Regions from separate parts of the Glutamicibacter sp. PAEs-4 genome, predicted to be linked through region 3. Evidence: riboswitches for the same ligand, from Rfam matches in the RefSeq annotation. Region 3 holds a riboswitch; each other region holds the start of a gene.
The links. Region 3 has a riboswitch for S-adenosylmethionine ahead of ACR9WD_RS02925 (hypothetical protein). Riboswitches for the same ligand answer to the same signal wherever they lie in the genome.
Positions count from the first base shown of each region.

Region 1: it holds a riboswitch for S-adenosylmethionine, as region 3 does, so the genes downstream of both, ACR9WD_RS16240 (flavin reductase family protein) here and ACR9WD_RS02925 (hypothetical protein) in region 3, are expected to answer to the same signal.
Region 2: it holds a riboswitch for S-adenosylmethionine, as region 3 does, so the genes downstream of both, ACR9WD_RS14730 (hypothetical protein) here and ACR9WD_RS02925 (hypothetical protein) in region 3, are expected to answer to the same signal.
Region 4: it holds a riboswitch for S-adenosylmethionine, as region 3 does, so the genes downstream of both, ACR9WD_RS01410 (ABC transporter substrate-binding protein) here and ACR9WD_RS02925 (hypothetical protein) in region 3, are expected to answer to the same signal.

Region 1 is NZ_CP195017.1:3,444,893-3,452,066, forward strand. It holds gene ACR9WD_RS16230 (ZIP family metal transporter) at 1-139, opposite strand, end outside; gene dnaB (replicative DNA helicase) at 201-1,556, opposite strand; gene ACR9WD_RS16240 (flavin reductase family protein) at 2,413-2,913, opposite strand; SAM riboswitch class IV at 3,008-3,125, opposite strand; gene ACR9WD_RS16245 (NAD(P)-binding domain-containing protein) at 3,413-5,209, opposite strand; gene ACR9WD_RS16250 (helix-turn-helix domain-containing protein) at 5,322-6,494, opposite strand; gene ACR9WD_RS16255 (AMP-binding protein) at 6,732-7,174, shown strand, end outside.
Region 2 is NZ_CP195017.1:3,122,233-3,129,406, reverse strand. It holds gene ACR9WD_RS14735 (MFS transporter) at 1-1,431, shown strand, start outside; SAM riboswitch class IV at 1,508-1,620, shown strand; gene ACR9WD_RS14730 (hypothetical protein) at 1,675-2,253, shown strand; gene ACR9WD_RS14725 (ABC transporter ATP-binding protein) at 2,514-4,247, shown strand; gene ACR9WD_RS14720 (ABC transporter ATP-binding protein) at 4,248-6,332, shown strand; gene ACR9WD_RS14715 (LysR family transcriptional regulator) at 6,445-7,174, shown strand, end outside.
Region 3 is NZ_CP195017.1:609,969-617,142, reverse strand. It holds gene ACR9WD_RS02950 (PucR family transcriptional regulator) at 1-1,260, shown strand, start outside; gene ACR9WD_RS02945 (APC family permease) at 1,319-2,848, opposite strand; gene ACR9WD_RS02940 (hypothetical protein) at 2,955-3,371, opposite strand; gene ACR9WD_RS02935 (cupin domain-containing protein) at 3,507-4,073, opposite strand; gene ACR9WD_RS02930 (DinB family protein) at 4,205-4,792, shown strand; SAM riboswitch class IV at 4,860-4,973, shown strand; gene ACR9WD_RS02925 (hypothetical protein) at 4,989-5,255, shown strand; gene ACR9WD_RS02920 (VIT1/CCC1 transporter family protein) at 5,310-6,413, shown strand; gene ACR9WD_RS02915 (LOG family protein) at 6,479-7,174, opposite strand, start outside.
Region 4 is NZ_CP195017.1:287,072-294,245, reverse strand. It holds gene ACR9WD_RS01425 (ABC transporter ATP-binding protein) at 11-1,630, opposite strand; gene ACR9WD_RS01420 (ABC transporter permease) at 1,668-2,558, opposite strand; gene ACR9WD_RS01415 (ABC transporter permease) at 2,572-3,528, opposite strand; gene ACR9WD_RS01410 (ABC transporter substrate-binding protein) at 3,544-5,175, opposite strand; SAM riboswitch class I at 5,294-5,384, opposite strand; gene ACR9WD_RS01405 (sigma-70 family RNA polymerase sigma factor) at 5,716-6,267, shown strand; gene ACR9WD_RS01400 (anti-sigma factor family protein) at 6,264-6,941, shown strand; gene ACR9WD_RS01395 (COG4315 family predicted lipoprotein) at 7,024-7,174, shown strand, end outside.

The DNA.
Region 1 (7,174 bases), 670 kb from region 3:
TCAGGACCCCGGCGCCGAAGGCCATGATGGCGCTGACCCAGACCTTGGGGATCTTCAGCCACCAGGCAGCACCGGACCCCAGCAGCAGGGCGGACCCGGCCACGGTGCCCCAAAGCAAAGCCTGCAACGAAGCGAACATGGCACCCACTATAGCCAGCAATGAGCCGGGTTAGTAGGTGCCATATGAGTTCTGACTGGGACTAACCCTCGTTGGACATGTTATTGAAACGCGAATAGTGGCCCTGGAAGGCCACGGTGATGGTCTTGGTCGGACCTGCACGGTGCTTCGCGATGATCACGTCGGCCTCGCCCGGACGGTTTTCCTTGTCGTACACGTCGTCGCGGTGCAGCAGGATGACCATGTCGGCGTCCTGCTCGATCGAACCCGATTCACGCAGGTCCGAGACCATGGGCCGCTTGTCGGTGCGCTGCTCCGAACCACGGTTCAGCTGCGACAGCGCGATCAGCGGCACGTCGAGCTCCTTGGCCAGTAGCTTGAGGTTACGCGAGAACTCCGAGACTTCCTGCTGGCGCGATTCCACGCGCTTGCCCGAGCTCATCAGCTGCAGGTAGTCGAGAATGATCATGCGCAGCTCGTTGCGCTGCTTCAGCCGGCGGCACTTGGCGCGGATTTCCATCATGGACATGTTCGGCGAATCGTCGATGAACAGCGGGGCTTCGTTGAGCCGGCCCATGGTCGTGGCGATCTTGGTCCACTGCGCATCTTCCACCGAGCCCTTGCGCAGGTCCTGCAGCTGGATAGACGCCTCGGCCGAGAGCAGGCGCATCGCAATTTCGTTGCGGCCCATTTCCAGGGAGAAGAACACGGTGGCCATGTTGTGCTTGATGGCAGCCGAACGGGCGAAGTCCAGCGCGAAGGTCGACTTGCCGACGGCGGGACGGGCAGCGATGATGATCATCTGGCCGCCCTTCAGGCCCTGGGTCAGCTCGTCGAATTCGTAGAAGCCGGTGGGCACACCGGTGATGCCGTCGCCCGCGTTGGCCGCGTTCTCGATCTCGTCGACCGTGTCTTCGATGATGTCCGAGAGGCGCACGTAGTCCTCGCTGCTGCGGTTCTCGGCAACCTTGTACACCTCGGCCTGGGCTTCGTTGACGATTGCGTCGACCTCGCCATCCGGCGAGTAGCCCATCTGGACGATGCGCGTACCGGCGTCAACCAGCCGGCGCAGCACTGCGCGTTCGCGCACGATTTCTGCGTAGTACCCGGCATTCGCCGCAGTGGGAACCTGCTGGATGAGGTTGTGCAGGTAGGCAGCGCCACCCACGCGCGAGATTTCGCCGCGCTTGGTCAGCAAGTCGGCTACGGTGACCGCATCGGCTGGCTCGCCGCGGCCGTAGAGGTCAACGATTGCCTCGTAGATGGATTCGTGGGAGGGACGGTAGAAGTCGGTGCCGCGGATGGATTCAACGACGTCGGCAATCGCATCCTTGGAAAGCATCATGCCGCCGAGCACCGACATTTCGGCCTCGATATCCTGTGGCGGCTTGCGCCCTGCGTCGGATTCCCGTCCTTCGTAAACCGGCTCAGCACTCATTGCAGACACTTCCATCCCCTATTGACCCGCTGGGAAAATTCTCCTTGCCCTCATGGCAACGCTTCATCATGTCAGTCGATACGGACTTTTAGCTGTAAAGCGCCTGTGGATATTTCTCTCCCGAAGCCAACACTAGGGCTGTTATTAACAGGCGTAAACTTCATTATCCACAGAATATGTGGATAACACACCCCTACCTGTGGACTCCCCTGTTCACAGTCTGGGGAGAACCCTGTGGATTACCCCACTCTACACACCGGTAACACCTATTGACTAGGCTGTTTGCATTTTCACACTTGTGGAAAGAAAGTTAATTCATTGAAGGTCACGCCAACCACATCAAGGTTATCAACACCCACAATCGCCCAGTTTCCGGGGTTTTTGCTCCTTTGTTCACATTTCCCCACACTTCATCCACAGTTTTGTGGATAACACTGTGGATACTGTTAATTTTGCAAAACCCTTAGTCACCACGGATTAATGTTCGCTATCAGGGCTCCGAGCCCGAAGTAGTTCACAACCGACAAGAATTTCACCGCTCAGGGCCGTGGATAACTTGATGTCGCCGACGTGGCGTTGCGTGAATTTGAAGCCGTAACTGGGCTCTTGGCGCACTGCCGCCGATTTCCCTCCGCAATCAGCTGCAGTGGAAGTGCGATTACACGTCGAACTTGCCCGCAGTGCATGGGCTGCATGTAGTCCAGGGTTGCTGCCGGTGCGCCCGGAGATCAAGAGGCATCGCGCCTAGTTTTCAGATTGGCGCAAGGATAAAGTGATTCCGCAGGCCTCGAAATCAAAAAAGCTTCGGCCAGATCAATACGTTGATCTGGCCGAAGCTTTGGAAGTTCAGAAGGGCTTAGACGAGCTCGGGAACCGGCAGTGAATGGAAGCGCGAATCGTGGAAGATCTGCGGTGAGTGCTTCGAGATGCGGTGCCCGTGGACTTCCATCAAGATCACCCAGTGATCCCCCGCTTCGACCTCGTTGTAAATCGAGGTTTCCAGCCACAGCGTGGACTCGTTAATGAACAGTGCGCCCTGCTCCGAGGAATAGGTGTCGATCCCGCGGAATCGGTCGCCGTTCTTCGACGCGATCTGAGCACACACTCCTTCATTGCGTTCGCTGAGCACCGAAACGCCGATGCGGCCAGCGTTGCGCAGTTTTGGCCACGTATTCGATGATTTCTGCACGGCGAACATCACCAGTGCTGGCTCGAGGGAAACACCCACGGTAAATGACGAAGCCACAATGCCGGTCTTCTCGCCATCCAGTTCTGCACAGAGGGCGGCTACGCCTGACGGATGCTGAGCGAAAACCTTGCGCAGGGTCAACGGGTCAAGTTCAAGATTCAATGACATGGCTCGATTCCTTCGGGTCTTGCCCACCGCGCAGTAGTCCGCACGCCGGAGCTTCTTGCTTCTCGAAGCCGCCAGAGTTGGAGTTCCGCGCCGTGTGCGGTACTTGTTCCAGCACGTTTTTGCGTGGAACCGAATCCTCACCTGGAGCACCCCACTACCGTTGAGAGGGTTGCCGATCAGCAAGCCAGGGCTTATAGCTGATGCTCTTGATTCTGCTTAAAACAATATGGGTGATTACGAAGCAGCGTCAAACAATTCACTTCTTAAATCGAAATACTCCGGTATTCATTCGGTGAACTGCGGTCATTTCTGGTCGCAATCGTTCATTTGTTCGCCACACATCATGTCCTGTTCGCCTTAATGCTGAGGAACCGGCTTGCAACGGAATCCCTGCCCGGTTCGGCCCCCAGTACCTGTTCTGCCGGTTGGCAACGAGCCTCGGCCCGCCCGGACCAATCACGGTCCAGGAGGGCCGGGAAACCCCAGGTACTTCCGCGCTTCAGAGCCGGTGGAAGCTTTCGGCGAGTGCGTACACCGGGGTGTCCAGCCCCTCGTAGCGGGCCTTGAGCTGCAGCCCGAGGTACTTGGAGTAGTGGCGCGACTGGTGCAGGTTGCCGCCGTGGAACCACAGGTTCTTGACCCTGGTCGGCTTCCACATGTTGCGCAGCTCCCCCTCCCACGGTCCGGGATCCTTGGTGGTGCCCGACCCCAGTCCCCAGCACTTGCCCACCTCGTCGGCGACCTCCTGGGATATCAGCTGCGCGGCCCAGCCATTCATGGAGCCGTAACCGGTCGCGTAGACCACCGCATCGGCGGGCAGCTCGGTGCCGTCGGCCAGTACCACGGAATGCTCGGTCAGGTGCGAGACTTCTCCCTTGGCAAGGGCGATGGAACCATCGGCCACCAGCTCCGAGGCGCCGATGTTGATGTAGTAGCCCGAACCGCGGCGCAGGTACTTCAGGAACAGGCCCGAGTCGTCGTCCCCGAAGTCCAGATCGAACCCGGCATCGGTCAGCGACTGGTAGAACTGAGCGTCATCCTCGCGGATCTGGGCGAAGGCCGGCTTGTGGAACTCGGGCAGAACCTTGTACGGGATCGAGGCGAAGATCAAGTCCGCGGTATTGTGGTCGATCCCGTTGGCCAGCGCCTCCTCCGAGTACAGCGGGCCGAGCACGGTCTTCATCAGCGATTCGGAACGCACGATATGGGTGCTGGAGCGCTGCACCATGACCGGCTTCGCTCTGTTGTTCACCAGGTCGGCGCAGATGTCGTGAGCTGAATTGTTCGACCCGATCACCACCACGTTCTTGCCCCGGTAGGCCTCGCCGCCAGGATGGGTCGAAGAGTGGTTCTGCTCGCCGGCGAAGATGTCCTGCCCCGGGTACTGCGGCAGGTTCGGGATGCCTGACATGCCGGTGGCCAGGACCAGATGGGTGGGGCGCAGGGTCAGCGGCTGGCCTTCGCGGATGACGTCGACGATCCAGCCCTCGCCTTCGGAGTCCTTGCGTGCGCCCACCGCCTCAGTCAGGGACCAGTAGTCCAGCTCCATGAGCTTTGTGTAGCACTCCAGCCAGTCCCCCATCTTGTCCTTCGGGGTGAACACCGGCCAGTGGTCGGGGAACTCGATATACGGCATGTGGTCATACCAGACCGGGTCGTGCAGGGCCAGGGAGTGGTAGCGCGAACGCCACTGGTCGCCGGGCTTGGGATGCTTGTCGATGATCAGCGCGGGCACGCCCATGCGCTTCAGCCGCGCACCCAGGCCGATGCCGCCCTGGCCGCCGCCGATGACCAGGACATAGGGCTGCTCAGTGATTCCCAAGGATTCCTGGGCCTTCTTCCGCCGGTCCAGCCAGTTCTCCGAGACCATGTCCGCCCCGTGGTCCGCCCCCAATTCGCGGCGCGCCCCGGAAGGCTCGGGGAAGTCGCGCAGTCCTTGCGCGGTGGACAGCATTGTCCAGCCCAACCCGTCGCGCAACCGGAACAGGCCCTTGCCCTGCACCGCATCGTTCTCGAAGGTGAACCAGGCCTCGATGACGCCCTCGGCTTCCGTGGCGCTGGTCACCTGCAGGTTGCGCGGCCAGGCCCCGGCATCGATGCCCAGCAGCATGGACTGGATGCCGTCGCGCCCCTCCGCGGTATGCAGGTTCCAAGTCAGCGAGGTCAGGTCGCGCCAGTAGGATTCCTCGCCGAACATTTGCACTGCGGCGGCGGAATCACTGGCCGACAACGCCTGCTGCAGCTTCGCCAGCCATGATCGTGCCTGGGTTTCCGGGGAGTTCTCGGCCATCGTCATCACTTCATTTCTTTCTGGAACCGTCTAATTGGTGCGTCAGGTGCCCTGCCGCGTGGAATCCAGATTATGACGTGGATCACAAGAAGAAAGGGTTGCAAAAGGTTGCGTGATGTCAGCAGGAGAAGACCACCGGCACGGTCAGCCGGTATGGGCGCGCGGCGATGATTCCGCCGAGCTTGGCACGCAGCCGTGACACCTCGGCGCGCACCGTCACCGCACTCACGGGCCTAGGCCACAGCTCAGCGAGCCCGTCCGCATCGACACCCTGGTGCCGACGGGCTAGAAGCTCCAGGATCTGCCAATGCCGCCACCCCAGGGGCACTTCGGTGCGTTCCGAGCCCACGCTGATCACCACCTTAGGCACCGGGCCGGAGCACAGTTCCAGCACTACCCGCTCCGCAACGGGACGCAGTAACCATCCCCCGGGGATCGGTGCGGCGTGCATGGCGCCCAGACCGCGTACCCAGACGTTGCCCTCCTGCAGCCCCCCAGGCACAGGGAGGCGTGCCGGGCAGTCGAATCCTCGGCTGGCGGCCACGGCAAGATGCCCATCCACCAGCACGTAGCGTCCGCCCGGGCCATCCACGGCACTGCGCAGCTCGTCCAGCTCCAGCTGGTGCAGCCGCAGTAGCTCACCCTCGGCCTCCCGCGCGGTCGCGGAAACCAGCGCGAGGGTGTGCGGATGCGCGGTACGGAAGGACCCAGCCAGAGTCACCGTGGCCGCCAAGGCGCCGGTGGCCGGGTTGACGATCGGCGCCGAGGTGCACACCCAGGCATGCTGCTCCTCGCGGGCATGCTCCGGGCCGAAGACCTGAATGGGAATCCGGTCGACCATAACCGTGCCGATGCCATTGGTTCCCACATCCGCCTCCCGCCAGCGCGCTCCAGGAATGAAGCCGATACCGTCACTTTGCCGGCGCACGGCGCGCGGGCCGCGCACCGAGAGGATGTAGCCTTCCCCGTCGGTGATGACCAGCTGGTTTTCTGCCTGCCCTGCCAGGGGCAGGAGCCGGTCGCCCAGCAGTTGGCCGAGAATCGACATTTCCTGGTTGCCCCGCCGGCGAGCAGCCAGCTCGTCCTCCGGTAGCAACCTGGATTCTCCACCGCGGCCCGGAGCCCGCTTCCAGGAGCGCGCAATGACCGGACGCACCTCGCTCCGGATGCGCGCGCCCTCGGACCAGGCGCGATGCAAGGGCAGCAATTGCCGGGCGTAACCCAGTGGATCCACACCGGCGCCGAGCGCAGCTTGCAGGCTCTGGGCAGCAGGAGTGCGGACAGGTGTCATGCTTAGAGAATGGCATGCATCCTGGTCTAGGGGAAGACTTGCAGTCCTTTCCTGCATGCCAGCGCCACTGCTGTGCATTCGGCGCTGCAATGCATCCATTCAACGAAATGAAACTTCGTTTCGTAGACAGAACTGCAGTTTCATGCCACGATATGAATCAGTGTGATCCACTCCATATTCCGAGCCGGCGAACCCGGCTGCAGCGGAACAGTAACAGAGAACAAAGGACGTCACCCCATGGTCATGACCCGTGCAAACCATTCAGAACTGACCCCGCTGCGTTTCCTTGAGCGCACAACCGAGGCCTATCCGAAGAAGACCGCCGTCATCCATGGAACTCGCAGCTACACCTACGCGGAACTCGAAGCACGCGTGCACCGCTTTGCCCAGGCGCTGAAGGCGCGCATTGAACCGGGCGACCGCGTGGCCGTGCTGGCACCGAATACTCCCGAAATGCTCATGGCGCATTACGCCGTACCGCTGGCTGGCGGCGTCCTCATTGCCCTGAATACCCGCCTTTCGGCCCACGAGCTGCAGTACATCATTGATCATTCGGCTACCAAGCTGATGCTTGCCGACACCGAGCTGCTGGAGAATACGAAGACCCTGCGCCGGGAGAACCCGACGCTGGAGGCGCTCATCGAAATCACCGATGACCAGTACTCCGGACCGCGTCCCGA
Region 2 (7,174 bases), 990 kb from region 3:
TTCGCCCAGACCCTGCTGAACGTCATTCCCGGGATCCGCGGCCAGCTGGGCGTCGAAGAAACGCTGGCCAATCTGGCGGTGTCCATCACCTCGCTGTTCTCCGGCATCTTCATCGTGGTCGCCGGCGGGCTGGCCGACCGGATGGGCCGGGCGAAAGTCCTTTACCTGGGCATCTGGCTTTCCATCGCCGGCTCGCTGCTGATCGCCGTGACCCCGGAGAACCTGGGCGGGCTGACCAGCGCCATGCTGCTGGGCGGCCGCGTGGTCCAGGGCCTGTCCGCCGCCTGCATCATGCCCGCGTCCATGGCCCTGGTGAAGACCTATTACGAGGGCAAGGACCGCCAGCGGGCCCTGTCCTACTGGTCCATCGGCTCCTGGGGCGGTTCCGGGTTCTGCGCACTGTTCGGCGGGCTGATGGCCACCAGCTTCCTGGGCTGGCGTTCCATCCTCTGGATCTCCATCGTGCTCTCGGTGCTGGCGCTCTTCCTGCTCAAGGGCACCCCGGAATCCAAGGCCGAGCAGGATCCGGCAGCCGAGCGCCGCTTCGACTACACCGGCCTCATCGTCTTCATCCTCATGCTGGTCTCCATCAACGTCTACATTTCCCAGGGTCCGAATATCGGCTGGCTGAGCCTGGGAGGCATCGCGCTCGTGGCGATCTTCGTGGTCACCGGGCTGCTGTTCTTGCAGATCGAGGTGCGCAGCCGCAATCCCTTCGTGAACCTGAAGCTGTTCTCCAACGGCACCTTCACCGGCGCCACGCTGTCCAACTTCCTGCTCAATGGCGCGGCCGGCACGCTGATTGTCTCGCTGGGCCTGGTCCAGGTGGCGGCCGGGATGTCCTCGCTGCAGTCCGGCCTACTGACCTTGGGCTATCTGGTGGCCATCCTTGCCACGATCCGCGTGGGTGAGAAGCTGCTGCAGCGCTTCGGGCCGAAGAAGCCGATGCTCTGGGGATCGATGTTCACCGGTGTGGGCATCCTGATGTGCTCGATGACTTTCCTGTATATCGACCAGTACATCTTGCTCTCCGTTATCGGGTTCACGCTGTTCGGCATCGGCCTGGGCTTCTATGCCACGCCGTCCACCGACGCGGCGCTGTCCAATGTTCCCGACAGCGAGGTGGGCTCGGCATCCGGCATCTACAAGATGGCCTCGTCACTGGGCAACGCCATCGGCGTGGCCATCTCCGCGGCCCTGTATGTGGCTGGACAGGCCATGGATCCGGCACTGATCCAGTCCTGGGGCCTGTTCATTGGCCGGCAGGACAATGTGGCGTTGCGCTTCGGTGGCGCCATCGGCCTGTTGTTCAACGTGCTGATGGTGGTCATCGCGATCGCCGCAATCATCGTGACCGTTCCTTCGGAGAAGCAGAAGGACAGCGAGAGGACCAAGCACGACGAGGTGGCGCCGCCGCCAATCGGGAACTGATCGAATCGCTTGCTGGGCCGGTGCTGCGCACCGGCCCAAGCCGAACTGTCGGTGGTGCCCAGTACTATCGAACCAAGCTCACGGAATCGCGGCGCTAAGTACCTGGCTAGCCGCGTGGCAACCCTCCTCATCGAGCGGGGTGCCCCAGGGGAAGAGCCGGTCCGGGAAGCCATCCCGGGCAAGTCGATCGGTGGTGCTGATCCTTCAGGATGCTGCGCCGCCTGGAACGAACGCGAGGATGCCATGGGCGCCGAACATGAATACACAACAGGGAATACGCAAGGAACCGACAGCGAGCGGAAGTGGCACAGCGTGCTGCTGGACTATCCCTTCCACGCGGGATCGAGCACCCTCCAGTCAGGGGGATTCCTGGCCTTCGAAGCCGAGAAGCAGCGAGGTGGACTGCTGTGCCTGAATCTTCCCCACATCCACGAATACGTGGCCCGCTGGATTGCCGCCGGATTCACCCCGGAACTGTACTGGGCTGTCAACGCAGGGCTGAAAGCCGCGCTGGACCATGCCCGCCGGCTCTGCAGAAATGTCGGGGACCAAGAACTCCTTGGGCGACGGCTGGAACTGCTCGGGATCACCGCCAAAAACCCGCAGGCTGGCCAGACTTATCTGCGCGTGACCGGCAAGGACCCGATCACTGGCCGAAGCATCATGGAAGAGCGGACGCGCCCTGAGCACATTGTGCAGCTGGTGCCCGAAGCCTGGGCGGAATTCCCGCGGCTGCTGGGCTTCGAACGCCCGTCCGTGGCCCTGTCCAAGTACATCCGAGGGAACTGCGCCAGCGAGGTTCCCTGCAGCGTGCAGGCGTAACCGGGGCTAGGTTTCCGGTGGATGAAAATCCGCCGGAAACCAAGCCGCTTGGCGTTAATTCCATAATCTATGATTAACGCCACCATCCCCGGAATTTTGCGGTTAATCGAGCGTTAACCACTGGTTGGCAAATATCAATCGGAAGGATGATACTAAGTGTCCAAGCGGAGCGCTAGACTGGCAATCGCTCTTCAATCACGCTGCCCTTAATCCGAAGGCCCAGCATGCAGGAGAGCGTGATGCCAGCGAGGATTTTCCACATGCTTCTCAAGCTCATCTTGAAACACTCCAAACCCTATGCCGGGTGGATCGTTGCAGTAGTCATATTGCAGCTGGCCACCACCATGGCTACGCTCTACCTTCCCAGCCTGAACGCCAAGATCATCGATGTCGGCGTGGTCAATGCCGATATCGACTACATCTGGCGCACCGGCGGACTGATGCTGGTGGTGGCCCTGATCCAGGTGGCCACCGCCGTCGCCGCCGTCTACTTCGGTGCCAAGACCTCCATGAGCGTCGGACGCGATGTCCGCCAGGCGGTCTTCGAGAAGGTCTCCACCTTCTCCGCCCAGGACGTCAACAAGTTCGGTGCCGCCACCTTGATCACCCGCGGCACCAATGACGTGCAGCAGATCCAGATGCTCACCCTGATGGCGCTGAACTTCATGATCACCGCGCCGATCATGTCCATCGGCGGCGTGATCATGGCGATCCGCGAAGACCCGGGGCTGTCCTGGCTCGTCTGGGTATCCGTGCCGCTGGTGCTCATTGTCGTCGGCCTGCTGGTCATCAAGCTGATGCCGTTGTTCCGCGACATGCAGACCCGCATCGACGGGATCAACGGCGTGCTGCGCGAGCAGATCACCGGCATCCGCGTGGTGCGCGCCTTCGTGCGCGAAGAGCATGAAACCGAACGCTATGCCGATGCCAACCAGAAGCTGACCGACCTGGGCGTGAAGGTCGGCAACCTGTTCGTGCTGATGTTCCCGGCGATCACCATGATCCTGCACCTGTCCACCGCCGCCGTGCTCTGGTTCGGTGGTCACCGCGTGGACAACGGCGACGTGGAGGTCGGTGCGTTGACCGCGTTCCTGCAGTACCTGCTGCAGATCCTCATGGCAGTCATGATGGGCACTTTCATGGCCATGATGGTCCCGCGCGCCATGGTTTCCGCCGACCGCATTGCCGAGGTGCTGGACAGCGAGCCGAGCATGCTCGACGCCGCCGAAAGGCAGATCGAGCTGCCCACCCCGGGCACCGTGGAATTCAAGAACGTCACCTTCGGATACCCGGGGGCCGAGGCTCCGGTGCTCTCGGACATCTCCTTCACCGCGAAGCCCGGGCAGACCACTGCCATCATCGGGTCCACCGGTGCTGGCAAGACCACCTTGCTGAACCTGATTCCGCGGCTCTACGACGCCACCGAAGGGGAGATCCTCATCGGCGGGGTGCCGCTGAAGGACCTGGGCCGCGACACCATTTCACGGAACATCTCCGCGGTGCCGCAGCGGCCCTACCTGTTCTCCGGAACCATCGCGAGCAACCTGCGCTTCGGCGCCCAGGAGGCCACCGAGGACGAGCTGTGGGAAGCGTTGCGGGTCGCCCAGGCCGAAGGGTTCGTGGCAGAACGCGAGGGCCAGCTGGACTCCAAGATCTCCCAGGGTGGCACCAACGTCTCCGGCGGACAGCGCCAGCGCCTGTGCATCGCACGGGCCTTGGCCGCCAAGCCGAACACCTATCTCTTCGATGATTCATTCTCGGCGCTGGATGTGAACACCGATGCCAAGCTGCGTGCCGCCTTGGCCGAACCGACCAAGGACGCCGCGGTGATCATCGTGGCCCAGCGCGTCTCGACGATTACCGGTGCCGACCAGATCCTGGTCCTGGACCATGGCGAAATCGTCGCCCGGGGAACCCACGAGCAGCTGCTCGAAACCTCGGAAACCTATCAGGAAATCGTTGCATCCCAGCTGAGCGTGGAGGAGGTGGCCTAAGTGGCGAAGAAGCAGAAGAATATAGATCCGGCGCAGCTGGATAGCGAATTGGCCGAGGTCAACGAATTCGACGCAGCGGCGGGAGCCGACGACTGGAGCGGCGGCGCCCCGGTGCGCAAGGCCGAGCATTTCTGGCCATCGGCCAAGCGGCTGATCGGGCTCATGTCCCCGTATAAGCTGGGCATGGTGCTGGTCTTCGCCCTGATCACCGTGTACGTGGTGCTTTCGGTGATTGCCCCGCGGATCCTGGGCAAGGCCATGGACGTGATCTTTGCCGGGCTGATCGGCAAGAACATCCCCGAGGGCACGCCCGCGGAACTGGTCATTGCGCAGCTGCGCGACTCCGGGCAGGACACCCAGGCCGACATGCTCTCGAAGGTGGACTTCATCCCCGGGCAGGGCATCGACTTCACCCAGCTCTCGCAGTACATCCTGATTGTGCTGTCCATGTACTTCATCGCCTCGCTCTTCTCGTGGGCCTCGGGCTGGCTGCTGAACAAGCTGGTCATGCGCGTGGTCTACAACCTGCGCAAGGACGTCGAGGACAAGATCAACAAGCTGCCGCTGAACTACTTCGACACGCGCCAGCGCGGCGACCTGCTCTCGCGCGTGACCAACGACGTGGACAACATCCAGAACGCGCTGCAGCAGGCGCTGAGCCAGCTGGTCTCCTCGATCATGACGGTTCTGGGCATCGTGATCATGATGTTCGTGGTCTCCTGGCAGATGGCGCTGATTGCGCTGGTGGCCCTGCCGCTCTCGGCAGTCGCCGCGGGCGTCATTGGCACCCGGGCGCAGAAGCTGTTCACCGCGCAGTGGAAGAACACCGGTGCGCTCAACGGCCAGATCGAGGAATCCTTCTCCGGCCACGAGCTGATGAAGGTCTTCGGCCGTGAAGAGGACATGGTAGAGCGCTTCACCGCACGCAACGAGGAGCTGTACAAAGCCAGCTTCGGCGCCCAGTTCGTCTCGGGCATGATCATGCCGGTGATGAACTTCGTTTCCTACCTGGCCTATGTGGGCATCGCCGTGGTGGGCGGCTTGCGCGTGGCCTCGGGCACCATGAGCCTGGGCGATGCCACCGCGTTCATCCAGTACTCGCGCGAGTTCACCCAGCCGCTGGGGCAGATTGCCGGCGTGGCCAACATGCTGCAGTCCGGCGTGGCCTCGGCCGAGCGCACCTTCGAGCTGCTGGATGCCGAAGAGCAGGAGCCGGACCGCGCGCAGGACACGCTGCCTGCCCGTACCGATGGCCATGTCTCCTTCGAGAACGTGTCCTTCTCCTACAGCGAAGACAAGCCGCTGATCGAGGACCTGTCCTTCGATGCGGATCCAGGCCACACGGTGGCCATTGTCGGTCCGACCGGCGCCGGCAAGACCACGCTGGTGAATCTGGTGATGCGCTTCTACGAGCTGAACTCGGGCAAGATCATGCTCGATAACCGCGACATCACCGAGCTCTCGCGCGCCGACCTGCGCTCGAAGGTGGGCATGGTGCTGCAGGATGCGTGGCTGTTCGGCGGAAGCATCATGGAGAACATCCGCTACGGCCGGCTGGATGCGACCGATGAGGAAGTCATCGAGGCGGCCAAGGCGACCTTCGTGGACCGCTTCGTGCGCGCCCTGCCCGATGGCTATGACACCATCATCGACGAGGAAGGCACCAACGTGTCGGCCGGCGAGAAGCAGCTGATCACCATCGCCCGCGCGTTCGTGGCGAACCCGTCGCTGCTGATCCTGGACGAGGCGACCAGCTCGGTCGATACCCGTACCGAGCTGCTGGTGCAGCAGGCCATGGCCGCGCTGCGCAGCGACCGCACCAGCTTCGTGATTGCCCACCGTCTGTCGACGATCCGCGATGCCGACACCATCCTGGTGATGGAGGCTGGACGGATTGTGGAGCAGGGCAACCACGAGTACCTGCTGGGAACGAAGGGCGCCTACTACCGGTTGTACCAGTCCCAGTTTGCCGGCCCGGCCGAGGACGTGGATGCGAACCCGGATACGGCTGCGGTGCCTGCTACCGGCGGAATGCCGCTGACCGATGCGCCGGTTCCCGAGCCAGGGGCGAACCTCGACTCATAGGAACTAGCGGTATCAGAGCCGCGGCTGGACTGGACCTCGGTCCATTCCAGCCGCGGCTTTTTGCATGCCCCGACCGCGCGACCCGAGGTGAGCGTGGTGCAATGGACAGGTGATGTTTAGGCAGTTGGAATACTTCGTTGCCCTGGCCCGGGAACAGCATTTCGCGCGGGCCGCCCAGGAGTGCCGCATTTCCCAGCCGGCGCTGTCCGAATCCATCAGGAAGCTTGAAGCCGGGCTCGGGGTGCCGCTGGTGCGCCGCGGGCACGCGTTCCAGGGGCTGACCGCGGAAGGCGAAACGGTGCTGCGCTGGGCCCAGCGCCTGCTGGCCGACCGCGATGCGCTGGCCCAGGAGGTGGCGGCGCTGCAATCCGGGCTGACCGGCACGCTGCGCCTGGGCGCGGTGCCCGCCGCGTCCTCCACGGTCGCGCAGCTGTCCGATGCCTTCGCCCGGGCCAATCCGAAAGCAGCGATCCATGTCCAGAGTAGCCTGCGCTCCACCGGCATCATTGCCCAGGTCCGCGACTACGAACTCGATGCGGGGCTGGTCTACGCGGATCCTGCGCAGTTGGGTGGACTGCTCGCGCTGCCCTTGTACCGTGAGGAGCACGTGCTTCTCACCAAGGCAGGGATGTTCGCTGGCGAGGGGCAGCCAACCGCCGTGGACGAGGTGCTCTCGCTGCCGTTGTGCCTGCTGGATTCCTCCATGCGCGGCCGCCAGCTGCTGGACGAGGTGCTGGCTTCCCACGGGCGCAGCGCCGAGCCGCGCATCGAGTGCGATTCGATGATCACGCTGCTGGCGCAGGTGGCCACCGGCCGCTGGGCGAGCGTAGTCCCGAAGCAGT
Region 3 (7,174 bases):
GTCGTCGAGGCCTGCGACCAGGCCGGCATTGAGCTGGGCATCGTCCCCGATCAAATCCCATTCCAGAATATTTCACGGGCTTACTGGCGCCTGGCCTCACGCGACCAGGAGTCGAACCTGATGGGCTCGTTGGGCACCCAGACTGCGCTGGCGCGGGCCGCGGTCCGTCCGGATGCCATCAATGCCGTAGTGCGCGGCTTGGCCGAAGCCCTGAAAGGCTGGGCCGCCTACCTCTCGGTCGATGCCCGCCCGGCGACCTGCTACCCGGCGTCAGCCGAAGCATTCCTGGACGAGCTCCGCCATGAATCCATGCGTTTCCGGCGCAACGGCATGCCCGCTGCGTCCACGTTCGAGGTCCAGGGCCACGAAGTGGTGCTCTACCCTATCCTTTCCGGGACCAGGATCCAGGGATATCTCGGCGTATCCGCAGGCCGCAAGCCGACCAAGGCCGACCGGCAGATCATCATGACCGCGTGCACGCTGCTGTCCCTGCGCGCCAGGCAGCGGGAATTGGCCGCCAGCACGCATCAGGCGCTCAGCGCGGCCACCGCCAAATTGCTGCTGCATGGCCAACCCGAGGCGGCGCGCCTGGTCGGGGAAGACGCCGGGTTGGACAGTTTGCCTTCCCGCGTGCGGATCCTGGTGTACCGGGCAGGAGCCAATACCGATGCCGCGACCGCACTGCATGCGTTGCCTTCGCTCCAGCGTCCAGCGGCGTTGCCCGATATCTCCGCCGCGGTCGAAGAATGCCAGCTCCACTACCAGGATGGCTCCGAAAATTATCTGGTCCTCCCCGAACCAGCGGAACATCCCGGCACAGACGCGCCGCTGGCGCGGCCGGCCGGCAGCACCACGGAACCGATGGCGCGCGAACCATTCGATTCCCCGGCCCCCGAGGTCCGGGCGGTGCTCTCCCACCCGCTGAACCTGGCCGAGATCTCCGCCAATCTCCCTGCCCTGCGCCACGCGCTGGATGCTGTCCCGGTGGGGACCATGGCCCCCAGCTCCCCGGGCTTCGATGCCAGCGCGGAAACCTGGGTCACAGCTCTCGCCGAATACCCGCGCGCCGATCTGCTTTCCGCGGTCACCTCCTATCTGCGCCATCGCGGGCATTGGGAGGAAGCCTCCCGCGAACTGGGCATCCACCGCAATTCCCTGCGCCACCGCATCAGCGTGGCGCAGGATGTGCTTGGCATCGACCTTGATGACCCGGATGCCGCCGCCTCGCTATGGCTGGCACTTCGCCGGACGCAGAAATAAGCATGCCGCGGGATCTGGCAGTACCAGATCCCGCGGCGCGCTTCGGGTGCAGCGGACCTCAGCCCTTGAGCCGCGTTGAGCTTGGGTTCGGCGCAACGGCGCGGCGCCCCGCCACTGCATCCGGCCCGGTGGCACCGAGCTTGGCCTGCTGGCGGATGCTCAGCTTCTGCAGCAGCTCGTCTTCGGCGAATTCGCCCGGGGCGACCCCGCGGGGAACCCGTAGCAGGAAGCCCGTGCCCAGCACCCACCATGCAGCGAAGAGCAGCCACGGCTGCCAGGCGATGGCCGCCGGCATTCCCGGAAGGTACAGCGAGATCAGCCCGGCGCAGAACACCACCGACAGCACGCCGATTACCTTGCCGCCGTTGCCCGCGCCGCCCACGCGCAGCGGGCGCGGCATCTGCGGTTCGCGCTGGCGCAGGATCAGGAAGGCCACGCCCACGAGCAGGTAGGCAATCACGATCGATGGCGAGCCGGAATCCACCAGCCAGCCGAGCATGGCGGAGCCGAAGAATGGAGCCAGCACCGACAGCCCGCCAATGAAGAGCAGCGCGTGGCTCGGGGTGCGGTACTTCGGATGCAGGTAGGCGAACCAGCGCGGCAGCATTCCCGAGCTGGCCATCGCGTACATCAGCCGCGACGCACCCATCAGCAGGGAATTCCACGACGTGAGGATCCCGGCGATGCCGCCGGCGATCAGCACCTTGGCCATGATCCCGGAATTGAACAGCGCCCCCATCGCGTCAGCCGTGGCCAGCTCGGATCCGGCGAGTGCGGAAGCGCCCATTCCCGAGGAGGTGGCCAGGATGATCCCCACGTACCAGGCGGTGGCGATGAGCACCGAAACCACCACGTACTTGCCGATTTTCCGCGGGGCGATGTCGCATTCCTCGGCGGATTGCGGGATCACGTCGAAGCCGACGAACATGAACGGCACCACGATCATCACGCCGAAGAAGCCGGCAACCCCGTTCTCGAAGAACGGTTCCATGTTCGTGCTCTGGCCGCCGCTGAATGCACCGGCAAGCAGCATGGCGCCGATGACAAAGAGGAAGATCACCACGAAGGTCTGCACCACACCGGCGGTCTTGATGCCGCGGATGTTGATCCAGGTGATCGCCACCGCCCCGGCTACACCGACCAGAGCCCAGGTCAGGTAGACCTCGGAACCGGCGATTTCCCATAATTTGATGTGCGAAAGATCCGGGAAGAGGTAGAGCACGGATTTGGGCAGGGCCACTGCTTCGAAAGCCACGATCGTGATATAGCCACCGACGATCGCCCACGAACCGGCAAAGGACCAGCGGGCGCCCATGGCGCGCAGCAGATAGTTGTGCTCGCCTCCAGCTTTCGGCATGGCGGCAACCAATTCGGCGTAGGTCAGGCCCACGACCGCCATGATCGCGCCGCCGACCAGCATGGCCAGCGCGGCTCCTATCGGACCGGCGGTGGTGATCCAGTCGCCGGTAAGCACGACCCAGCCAAAGCCGATCATCGCGCCAACACCTATGGCCAAGGCGTCCCAGCGGCCCAGGACCTTCTTGAGTCTTGGTTCTGCGGAGTGGTTCTTTGCGGTGTTTCCTGCCATGGCATTCCCTCCTGGAAAGATGATCAGGATCACACTATGCGCAAACACGCCACAACGTATTGGATGTTTTGACTACATTTCAGGCCATTTCATCCAAACCGGGAGCTCAGGCCGCCTCAGAGCCCTTCTTGCTGGCATTCACCAGCGCCCGATCGACCTCATGGATGCCCAATGCGAAGCCCGCGGACATCACCAATGACTTGATGGTCAACTCGGAAAGGTCATCGGCCACGTACACCAGCTGGATCGGGCCGGCCAGGATGAGCAGGATGGCGGTCCACAGCGCATAGGTCCAGGAGGTGCGCGCCTGCGCCATCTGCGGGAAACGGGCACGCCGGCGAATTGTCCGCACGCCGATGGTCACGATGACAACAGCGAGAATCACGGCGCCGAGGAAGAAGAAATTGCGCTGGGTGCGGATCCAGGTCAAGGTGGTGCCGACAAGAACGCCGAAAAGCACCGAAGCCCACCAGCTGATGCTGCGCAGCTGGTCCTGCGTCGCGGTTGGTTCGCCTGTCTTCACGCCTCTCCCATCGCCAATTGTTCCGAGCGCCCGGAACAACGCATCGTTCCTAGAATACGCGGTTGCCCACCCCGCCAGCGAACGCGCAGCCGCATCGCGCCGAGCGTGCCGCCGCAGCGGGCGCAGGGGTTGGGCTCAGGAGAGGATCAGCGTCCAGGTCACCACGGCCGGCTCATCGGAAGGGTTCTGCCAGCTATGCGGCTCGCGGCCCGGGAAGGTTACGGTGTCGCCCGCCTCAAGCTCCAATCGCTGGTCGGGCAGGATCAGGATGAATTCTCCGGCGATCACGTGCAGCACTTCCAGCTCGCAATCCATCGAATACAGTTCCGCTTCGCCAGTGCCCCTCGGCGCAATCTCGGCGCGGATCATCTGCAGCCGCTTTTCGCTGCGCGGGGTCACCAGCTGCTCGGTGATCCCGTCGCCGCCCAGTGAAACCCGCGGCGCCTGGTCCAGGCGCACCAGTTTCGTTTCCGGGACTTCGAAAAGCGTGCCGACCTCGATGCCCAGCACCTCGCACAGGCGCAGCAGCGTCGCCACCGAGGGGCTGGTCAGGTCGCGTTCCACACGCGAGAGAAAGCCCTTGGTCAGCCCGGAGAGCTCTGCGACCTGGTCAATGGTCATGCGCTGGGTCTGCCGCACCCCGCGCAGCCGCGCACCGATGTTGATCGCAGCACCGGTTGGTTCAACTGGCAAGGTTTTCATCGTTTGGCTCCATCAACGTCGTGTCCGGCAGCGGCATCCGCGGCGGCTTCACCGCCTGCGGGGCAAGTTTACCAATGGTAAACACGCGGTGTCCCCTACCGCGGGCCGGCCGCGATCATTAGACTCTGTCCATGGACAGCACCAAGGACAGGCTCTGCGGGTATCTGGGCGAGGCACGCGAGAATGCGATCTTCAAGGCCGAGGGCCTGGCCGAGCAGCTGGCCCGCACCCCGCTCACCCCTACCGGCACCCATATCCTGGGCGTGCTGCACCATCTGGTGATCAACGAATACGAGTATTTCGGCACCTGCCTGCAGCGCGAGGCCAACGACGCCTATGTCCGCGAGTTCATCTCGCCTCATGATCCCGACGCTGATTTCCTTCCGCCCGCGGACATGGACGGGCAGCAGCTGATCGGCCTGTACCGCAAGGCCATCGCCTTCGCGGACGAAGGCATCGCCGCCTTGGCCCTGGATTCTGCAGTGCACGTCCCGTGGTGGGGGCCGGCCGGGCATACCACCTTGGATCATCTGCTCATCCATGCCTTGGCCGAGACCTCCCGGCATGCAGGGCAGCTGGATATCATCCGCGAGCAGCTCGACGGCCGTGCCGGCTGGACCGCGACGCTGGATTTGCTGCCCGGCTACACCACGGCGCAGTGGGCTGAACACCGCCAGAAGCTGCAGCAGCTGGCCGATTCCCTGGCCCCGGAGAACTGACCGGAAGTCATATTACGCAGTACGGCTTCATCTGGCGCCGCATGCGGCGGTACGCTCGGAATTGTTGCTTCACGAGACGCGGCGCCAAGCTCCGACTGGCCGCGCACCAACCCCAAGTTCATGGGTGGTTCGGATGAAGAAGCGGTCCGCGCATCAACTGGTGCACGGGCAAGAGCTCGCCAGAGAGTTGATATCCATGGCTGTCCCGATTCTTCCCATCATCGACCGCCAGACCGGCCAGGTGCAGTTCACCGCCGAGGGCCGCTGGTGCACCCGCTACGTTGCGGACCCGCTCCAGCTCGAACGCCTCATCGCGCGCTGCTCCCGCCGTCCGGCCTTCGACCCGGACACCTCAGAATTGCTGCTGGTGGTGCCGGCGGCCGGGAATCCGGCCGGCAGGCGCCATGCATTTAGCCTTGCCAAATTCCCAAGTTCAGGGGCGCTGGCTAAAGTGGAAAGCTGAGCCGATCCACGGGTTTCCATGGGAAACCCCACGTTCCAGGAGAGCCTTTTCGAGATGCCACAGCACCCAGTCGCCGAACCAACCAAAGCGCAGATCCAGCGATGGCGCAAGTATCTCGCCGATGAAGTCGCCGAGGGCGCCATCTACCGCGCCCTGGCGGAAAAGAAGTCCGGGCAGGAACGGCAAATCCTGCTGGGCCTGGCCGAAGCCGAAGCGCGCCACGAATCCCACTGGCGCACCATGCTCGGCGAGCATGCCAAGGAAGTCCGACCGTCGCTGCGCCGCACCATGCTGCGCTTCCTCGCCCTGCACTTCGGGTCGGTGTTCGTGCTGGCCATGGCCCAGCGCTCCGAGAGCAGCTCCCCCTACCGCAATGACAAGGACGCCACGGCTCAGATGGCTGCCGACGAGCAGGTCCACGAGGAAGTCGTCCGGGCCCTGGCCACGGCAGGACGCGCACGGCTGTCGGGCAACTTCCGCGCCGCGGTCTTCGGCGCCAACGACGGGCTGGTATCCAACCTGGCATTGATCATGGGCATCGGCGCCACCGGCGTTTCTTCGGCCTTCGTGCTGTTCTCCGGCATTGCCGGCTTGCTGGCCGGAGCGCTGTCCATGGCGGCCGGCGAATACGTTTCGGTGCGTTCCCAGCGCGAGCTGCTGACCGCCTCGCGGCCCACCCAGGTCACACTGACCGCAGCCCCGAACCTGGATCTGGACGCCAACGAGCTGGTGCTGATCTACAAGGCCCGCGGCATGAGCGACGAGGACGCCGAGCACCGGGCCGCCGAACGCATGGGCCTGTTCACCTGCGACTGCAACCCTGATTTCTCGCTGAACCCGGAAGGCCGCGGCGAGGAGCTCGAGAAGGAGCACCAGGAGCTGGGCTCGGCCACCGGGGCGGCCACCACCTCATTCCTGCTCTTCGCTTCCGGCGCGGTGGTGCCGATCCTGCCCTACATCTTCGGCCTCTCCGGGCTGGCCGCGATCATCGTGTCGGTGGCGCTGGTGGGCATCGCCCTGATGATCACCGGCGGCATCGTGGGCCTGCTCTCCGGAGCCTCCCCATTCAAGCGCGGCTTGCGCCAGCTGGCCATCGGCTGGGGCGCGGCGGCCGTCACCTACTGCCTGGGCCTGATCTTCGACGTCAGCGTCAGCTAATACTCCGCTTGGCATCGAAAATGCCGGGACAGCTTCGGCTGTCCCGGCATTTTCGATGCCCCGGACTAGTTGTCCTTTGCCGGCCGGGTCCGACGGCGCAGGGTTTCCATGGACTGGATGAACGCCAGCGCTTCCTCGGCGGTGTCCACCAGGGCGATCTTCTGCTCCATCACGCGTTCCTTGGCCAGTGCCTGGAGCAGCGGCCACGCGGGCAGATCCCGGCTCCAGTAGTCGCGGCCGACCAGCACCATCGGCACCACGCGGGCACCGGTGGCATAGTAGTTCTCGCAGGCATCCTGGAAGATTTCCTGGACCGTGCCGGCAGCCCCGGGCAGCACGACCAGCCCGCCGTTGGACTGCTCCAGCAGGATCGCCTCGCGAATGGAATTGGTGAAGAACTTGGCGATCCGGGTGGCAAACAGGTTCGGCGGCTCATGGCCGTAGAACCAGGTCGGCACGCCCAGCGACTGCCGCTTGCTGGGGAAACGCTCCTTCACCATCAGGGCGGTTCTCGCCCAGCCGGTGCGCTGGTGGATCGCATCTGGCGCTTCGGCGAGCATCTGCAAGGCCGTCGCGATGTCATCTGCCCCATAGTCGGCCAGCCACGCACCGGCATTGGCCGCTTCCATGGCTCCTGGCCCTCCCCCGGTGGCCACCGCGTAGCCAGCACGGGTAATCATGCGCCCGAGCTCCAAGGCCTGCGCGTACTGCGTGGTGCCCCGGTTCATCGCATGCCCGCCCATCACCCCGATGATCGGAGT
Region 4 (7,174 bases), 320 kb from region 3:
GGCCGGTGCGCTAGGCGCCGGGGGCGGCCAGCTCGCGCAGCACGTGCCCGGGGTTGGCGGCCAGCAAGCTGCGCGTGTACTCGTGGCGCGGGTTGGAGAAGACCTCGTCGACGGTGCCGGTCTCCACCAGTTGCCCGCGGCGCATGACTCCCACCCGGTGGCTGATGCGTTCGACCACGTGCAGGTCGTGGGAGATGAACAGGTAGGTCAGCTGCTGTTCGGCCTGCAGCCGCCGGAGCAGGCCCAGGATCTGCTCCTGGGTCAGCACGTCCAGCGCGCTGAGCGCCTCGTCGAGCACCAGGATGCGGGCCCCGGCCGCCAGGGCCCGGGCGATGGCCACCCGCTGGCGCTGTCCACCGGAGAGTTCCGGCGAGCGCTTGGCCGCCAGTTCGGGCGCCAAGTTGACCTGTTCCATCAGCTCGCCGACCCGGGTGGCGCGCTGCTTCGCGTTGCCCAGGCGGTAGTTGACCAGTGGCTCGGCGATGATCGAGGCGACCGGCTGGCGCGGGTCCAGGGCCGAGTCCGGGTTCTGGTACACCAGCTGGGCCTCGCGCCACAGCCGGTAGCGGGCGGCACCGCGCACCGCGGTGACGTCCCGGTCGTTGACCTCGACGCGGCCGGCTTCGGGTTCCAGCAGGCCCATCAGGATCTTGGCGGTGGTGGACTTGCCGGATCCGGACTCGCCGACCAGCGAGAAGGTGGTGCCGCGCGGCACCTCGAAGCTCACGTTATCCACGGCGCGGTGCGCACCGGCGCCGCGGCCGAACGTGCGGGACAGCCCGCTGACCCGGATGGCGGGGGCGGAAGGCCCGGCCGGGGCCTGGCGTTCGCCGCCCGAAACCGCCTGGGCCAGCAGCGCCTTGGTGTAGGGTTCGGTGCTTTCGGTGACCAGGGAGCGCACGCTGCGGTCCTCCACGATCCGCCCAGAGTTCATCACCAGCACCCGGTCGGAGATGTCGGTGGCCACCGCCAGGTCGTGGGTGACGAACAATACCGTGGTGCCCTTCTGCCGGGCCAACGCGACGAACACCTCCAGTACGGTGCGCTGCACGGTGACATCCAGCGCGCTGGTGGGCTCGTCGGCGATGAGCAGCTGCGGGTCCAGCGCGAAGGCGATCGCGATCAGCACCCGCTGCTTGAGCCCGCCGGACAGCTCGTGCGGGTACTGGCCCAGGCGCTGTTCGGGGCGGTCGATGCCCACGCTGCCCAGCAGCTCGATCGCCTTGGAACGCCACTGGCTGCGCGGCACCGAGCGCTGGGGGTGCAGCCGGAAGACCTCGATCAGCTGCGAGCCGATGGTCTTGACCGGGTCCAGGCTCGCCCCGGGGTCCTGCGGGACCAGCCCGATGCCCGCCCCGCGGATGCGGCGCCAGGCGCGCGTATCCAGGGTGGTGACCTCGGTGTCACCGAAGCGGATGGAGCCGGCGACGTGCGCGTCGGCCGGCAGCAGCCCGATCAGCGCCTTGGCCAGGGTGGACTTGCCGGAACCGGACTCGCCGACCACGGCCACGATCTGCCCGGCCGGGATCTGCAGGTCCACGCCGCGGGTGGCGTGGGTGCCGGTGGCGTAGCGCACCGACAGGTCCTCGATCCGCACCACCGGGGAGGTGCTGGTGTTCTTCTGGGTCATTGTCGTTTCCATCTTCAGTCTTGGCGGTGGGGCCCGGCTAGAAGCGCAGGGCTCGGTTGATGCTGCGGCCCAGTGCCGCGGTGAGCAGCACTGCGAGCACGATGACCAGGCCGGGAAGGGTGGTCAGCCACCAGGCGACCGACAGGTACTGGCGTCCCTCGGAGATCAGCAGCCCCCACTCCGGGGTGGGTGGCGGGGCGCCGAAGCCCAGGAACCCGAGCCCGGAGATCGCCAGGATCGCCGCGCCCAAGTCGACGGCCAGCAGGGCCAGCACCGGGCCGATCACGTGCGGGATGATGTGCCGGCGCAGCACTGTGAAGTACCGGCCGCCGCTCATCAGCGCGGCCTGGACGAAGTCACGCGAGCGCACCCGCAGCACCTCGGTGCGCACCAGCCGGGCGAACACCGCGATCGAGGCGATGCCCACGCCGATGCCCAGGGACAGCGGCCCCGGTTCGGTGGCGGTCACCAGGATCAGCGCGATCAGGAAGGCCGGCACGGCCAGCAGCACATCCACCAGGCGCATGGCCACGCTGTCGGCGAACCGCCCCGCGGTGGCGGCGGCCAGCCCCAGCAGGCTGCCGGCCACCGAGCCGACCAGGCAGGCCAGCCCGGCGGTCATCAGGGTCTGGCTGGTGCCGTGCACCACCCGGGCGTAGACGTCGCGGCCCAGGTGGTCGGTGCCGAACGGGTGGGCCAGGCTCGGCGCGGAGAACTTCTGCGCCGGGATGCCGGTGATCGGATCCTGGCCGGTGAACAGGCCCGGGGCCAGGGCCCAGGTGAACAGGAAGGCCAGCGGGATCAGCATCCACCAGTTGGCCAGCCAGGCCAGGACCGTGCCGCGGCGGCGCGGCGCCGGTGCGGCTTCGCCCGGCTCGGTCGGCTGCTGCCCGGCCGGTGCGACGGCATGCTCGGTCAGTACACTCATGTCCTTGCCCTTCCTAGGCGGCCAGCGCCCGCGGCGAGCCGGCGCTGGCGTTGATGATGCGCGGATCCAGTTGCGGGTGGAGCAGGTCCACCAGCAGGTTCACCAGGGTGAAGGCGGCCGCGGTGAGCAGCACCAGCCCCTGGACCAGCGGGATGTCCTGCACGGTGACCGCCTGCAGCACCAGCTGCCCGAGCCCGGCCCGCGCGAACACGGTCTCGGTGATGACCGAGCCGGCCAGCAGGGTGCCGATGGTGATCCCGGCGATCGACAGGGCGGCGGGAGCCGCGTTCTTCAGGGTGTGCCGGAAGAAGATCCATCCCTCCCCCGCCCCCTTGGCGCGCAGCACGTCGATAAACGGCTGGGCTTGGATGTCCTGCACGCTCTTGAGCAGGACCTGGGCGATCGGGGCGCTGAGGTGAATGGCCAGCACCAGGATCGGCAGGGCCAGGGACATGAAGGAGCCATCCGGGAACAGCGACATCACGCCCAGCTGGACCGCCAGCAGCTGCAGCAGCACCAGGGCCAGCCAGAACACCGGGATGGAGATGAACAGCGGCGGCAGGTTCAGCAGCGCCCGGCGCAGCCCGGCGCCCCGGGCCAGGGTGGCCGCGGCGACTAGCGCCACGGCCAGCACCACGGCCAGCGCGAACGCGCTGCCGGCGAGCACCAGGGTGGAGCCAATCACCTCGCCGATGCGGGTGATGACCTGCGAACCGGAGGACAGCGAGTAGCCGAAGTCCCCGCGCAGCAGCCCGGCCAGCTGGGCCAGGTACTGCAGGTGCAGCGGCTGGTCGTAACCGTAGTAGGCCTTCATCCGCTCGATGGTCGCCGGGTCGGCGGCCGCGTCGGTGGACAGGAAGATGGTCACCGGGTCATTCGGCAACGCCTGCACCGCCAGGAAGATCGCGGTGTAGGCCAGCCAGATCACCAGCAGGGCCTGGCCGATGCGCTTGAGAATGTATCCGCCCATGTCGCTTTGCTCCGATCAGCCGTTGGACTTCCAGGCGCCCTGGAAGATCGGGGCGGTGCCGGAGGTGAATTCGACGTGGGCGTTCGCGTTGGCGCCGTAGACCTGGACCTCGTCCCAGAGCACCAGGGTCAGCGCCTTGTCCAGCACCAGGGCCCGCTGCTCCTGCTCGATGAGCTTCAGGTGCTCGGCCTCGGTGGTGGCGGACTGCTCACGCAGGAACAGTTCGTTCAGCTCCTTGTCGGCGTTCAGGGTCTGGGAGTTGTTGGCCGGGCCGTACACGGGGCCCAGTCCCCCGTAGGCGAACTGGCGGGTGCCGAAGAACTCGACCTTGTCATCGACCAGCGCGGTGGCCAGGAAGGTGTTGTCGGCCGCGCGGTTGACCAGCTTCACGCCCAGTTCGCGCCACTGCTGCTCGATCAGCTCGAAGGCCGGCTTGATGACCACCGAGTTGTTGGAGGTGGACACGGTGATTTCCAGCTTCTTGCCGTCCTTCTCGCGGATCCCGTCGGCGCCGGGAACCCAACCGGCCTCGTCCAGCAGCTGCTTGGCGGTTTCGGGGTCGTAGGCCAGCTCGGCGGACAGGTCCACGAAGCCCGGTGCCTGGCGGTTGAGGATCGACCCCGAGATCACATAGCTGTCCGAGAGCACGGTGTCCTTCAGGGCCTGGCGGTCGATGCCGATCTGCAGCGCCTTGCGCACCTTGACGTCGGCCAGCTTGCCCGATCCGATGCGCACCGCCGCGTGGTTGGCGGTCAGGTCCACGCCCTGCGCGGCCAGCACCTGGCCGCCGCCGGCGGCCAGCGCGGCCTCGTCGACCGGCTGCAGCCCGCGGACCAGGTCAACCTGGCCGGACTGGGCGGCCCCGGCACGGTGCGCGACCTCCGGCAGGTACTTCACCACCAGTTCGTCGAGGTAGGCCGCGCCCTGGTTCTCGGCGGTTTCCGGGGCCCAGGCGTAGTCCTCACGGGCGGAGAAGACCACTTCCTCGTCCGGCTTCTCCGATTCGAAGACGAACGGGCCGGAGCCGACGATCTGCGCGATCGAGGACTGCCCGGCGTTGTCCAGCTTCAGCGTTTCCGGGGCAACGAGCCCGGCGGTGACCGACGAGGTGGCACGCAGGAAGTTCGCATCCGGGCGCTTGAGCGTGACCTTGACCTGGTTTTCGCCCACGACCTCGGAGGACTCGTAGGCGCCGAAGTCCACGTTCGGCTGGATCTGGGCCTTCTTGATGCCCAGGCCCAGTGCGTCGAGGTTGGCCTTGACGGCCTTGGCGTCCAGCGGCGTGCCGTTGGAGAAGGTCACCCCGTCACGGATGGTGAAGGTGTATTCGGTCTTGGCCTCGTTGGAGCTGAAGTCGCTGGCGATCCAGCCCACAAGCTTGCCCGACTCGACATCGAAGTAGGTCAGCCGGTCAAGCACCGAGTTCAGCACGTTGGCCTTCTCGTAGAAGCGGGCCGCCTGGGTCTGCCAGTTGTTGATCGGGGTGACTTCGGCGTAGACGAAGCTGCCGCCCTCGACCGGCTCGCCGGCGGCGGCCGGGGACTCATTTGCCGGGGTGGCCGCGCTGTTCCCGCCGCAGGCGGTCAGCGACAGGCCCAGGGCGGCGATCAGTGCGGTGGCTTTCAATGCGAATCGTGTTGGCCGCATGTTTTCTGTGTTCCTCTCGGTAGTGCCCGAGGATCACGCCGAAAGCAGGCCCAGCTCCGCCAGGGGCGGACGGGCGGGACGGATAGTCCCACCCATGGACCGTTGCGAAATCTAGCAATCTCCATCGGTCCTGGCCTTAGCACCGATCCCCCGCGGGGTGGTTGCTGCGACGTCATCGAGCCAGGTCTCTCGGTCGCTCTGGATGGTGTGGTGCCCGGTGTTTTGCGGGCAATTTCAGTGTGCGGCCGCTCCCGACATGTGACCAAGCATGTCTTCATGAGCTCGTCACAAAGTCATCCGGGGACTTACTGGGGCGCCTGAACACCATGGAAGTCGCGTAACATCCGGTCACATGACGCGAGCGTGACGCCGGAACCGAATTTTCCTTGACGGATGGTGAGTCCGCGATCATAATGCCCGACGCCGGCCGGCGGGTCCGATCTGCCCGCACGGTCCGACGCCGGAGTGCGGAAACGATGCGCCGGCGGCACGCCTTCCGGGCCCGTTGAACCATTTGCCAGGCTGTACCGTGACAGGTACATGGAAAAGCTGTCGGCCGGCACGGCCGCAAACCAAAGGGGATTCGTGGAGGATCGGGACGCAGCGACGCTGCGCCACATGCACGAGCTGCACGCGGCGGATTTGTGGCGTTACGTCTACTCGCTCACGCGGGACACCTACCAGGCCGAGGACATCGTCCAGGAAACGCTGTTGCGCGCCTGGAATTCGCCGGACCTGCTGCGCGAACGAGCCGAGGCGGTGCGCGGCTGGTTGTTCACGGTGGCCCGCAACCTCGTCATCGACCAGGCCCGCAGCGCCAGGTCGCGACACGAGAAGTCCAGCGACCTGCTGCCGGAGAACCCGGCGGGCGACCACGCCGAGCGGGTGTTCGACGAGATTCTCATACGTGATGCCCTGGCCACGCTCAGCCAGGCGCACCGGCAGGTCGTGGTGCTGGCCTACTATGGGGCGCGCAGCACCCACGACATCGCCGCGGAACTGGACATCGCGGAAGGGACGGTCAAGTCCCGCCTGCATTATGGGATGCGGGCCTTGAAATTGGCATTGCAGGAACGGGGGGTCACGCGATGAGCGAGCACGACGAGGTTTTCGAGTGGGATGCGGCCTACGTGCTCGGTTCGCTCAGCCCGGCCGACCGGCGCCGGTTCGAGGCGCACCTGCAGGACTGCGAGCGCTGCCGGCAGTCCGTGGCCGAGCTCGGTGCCCTGCCCGGGCTGCTCTCCCGTGCCCCGCACCCGCCCGCGGAACAGGACTCGACTCCCCAGCCGCCCCTGGACCTGCTGCGCAAGACCCGCGAGCGTCACCTGGCCCGGCGCCGGCGGCGCACCACCAGGATCTTCGCGCTTGCCGCGGCGGCGGGCCTGGCGCTGGTGCTGGCCATCGGCGTCCCGCTGTCACTGCGCCCGCAGGCCCCGGCCATGCTGCTCAGCCTGCAGCCGGTGTCGGGACAACCGATGACCGCGCAGGTGGGCATGGACCAGGTCGCCTGGGGCACGCGGCTGAAGGTGAACTGCGATTATCCGCAGGGCTACTCCTTCGGGGACGAGAACGAACCGTGGTCCTACGCGCTGTTGGTGACCGACACAGCGGGTGCCACCATGCAGGTGTCCACCTGGAAGGCGGTGCCCGGCCGTGAGATCACCCTGGAGGCGGCCACCTCCCTGGCCATGGACCAGATCTCCGAAATCCTGGTGCAGACGCAGTCGGGCGAGGAGGTCCTGCGCGCCCCGGTGCCAAAATCTTAGGAAGATCGGTGAACCTTTGTGATCGGAGTCTCGTGTTAAGCGTGAACCGCACCGTGCGGTCACGCGAGAAAGGACTGACCCGATGAAGACCCGAATCATGACAACGAAGCTGGCCGCCGCGGCCGCACTGGCTCTGCTGCTGGCTGGCTGCGCGAACGGCGGCGGCACCACGACCGAGGAATCGGCTCCCGCCGGCGGGTACGACGCGCCCTCGGCCAGCAGCTCGATGGCGG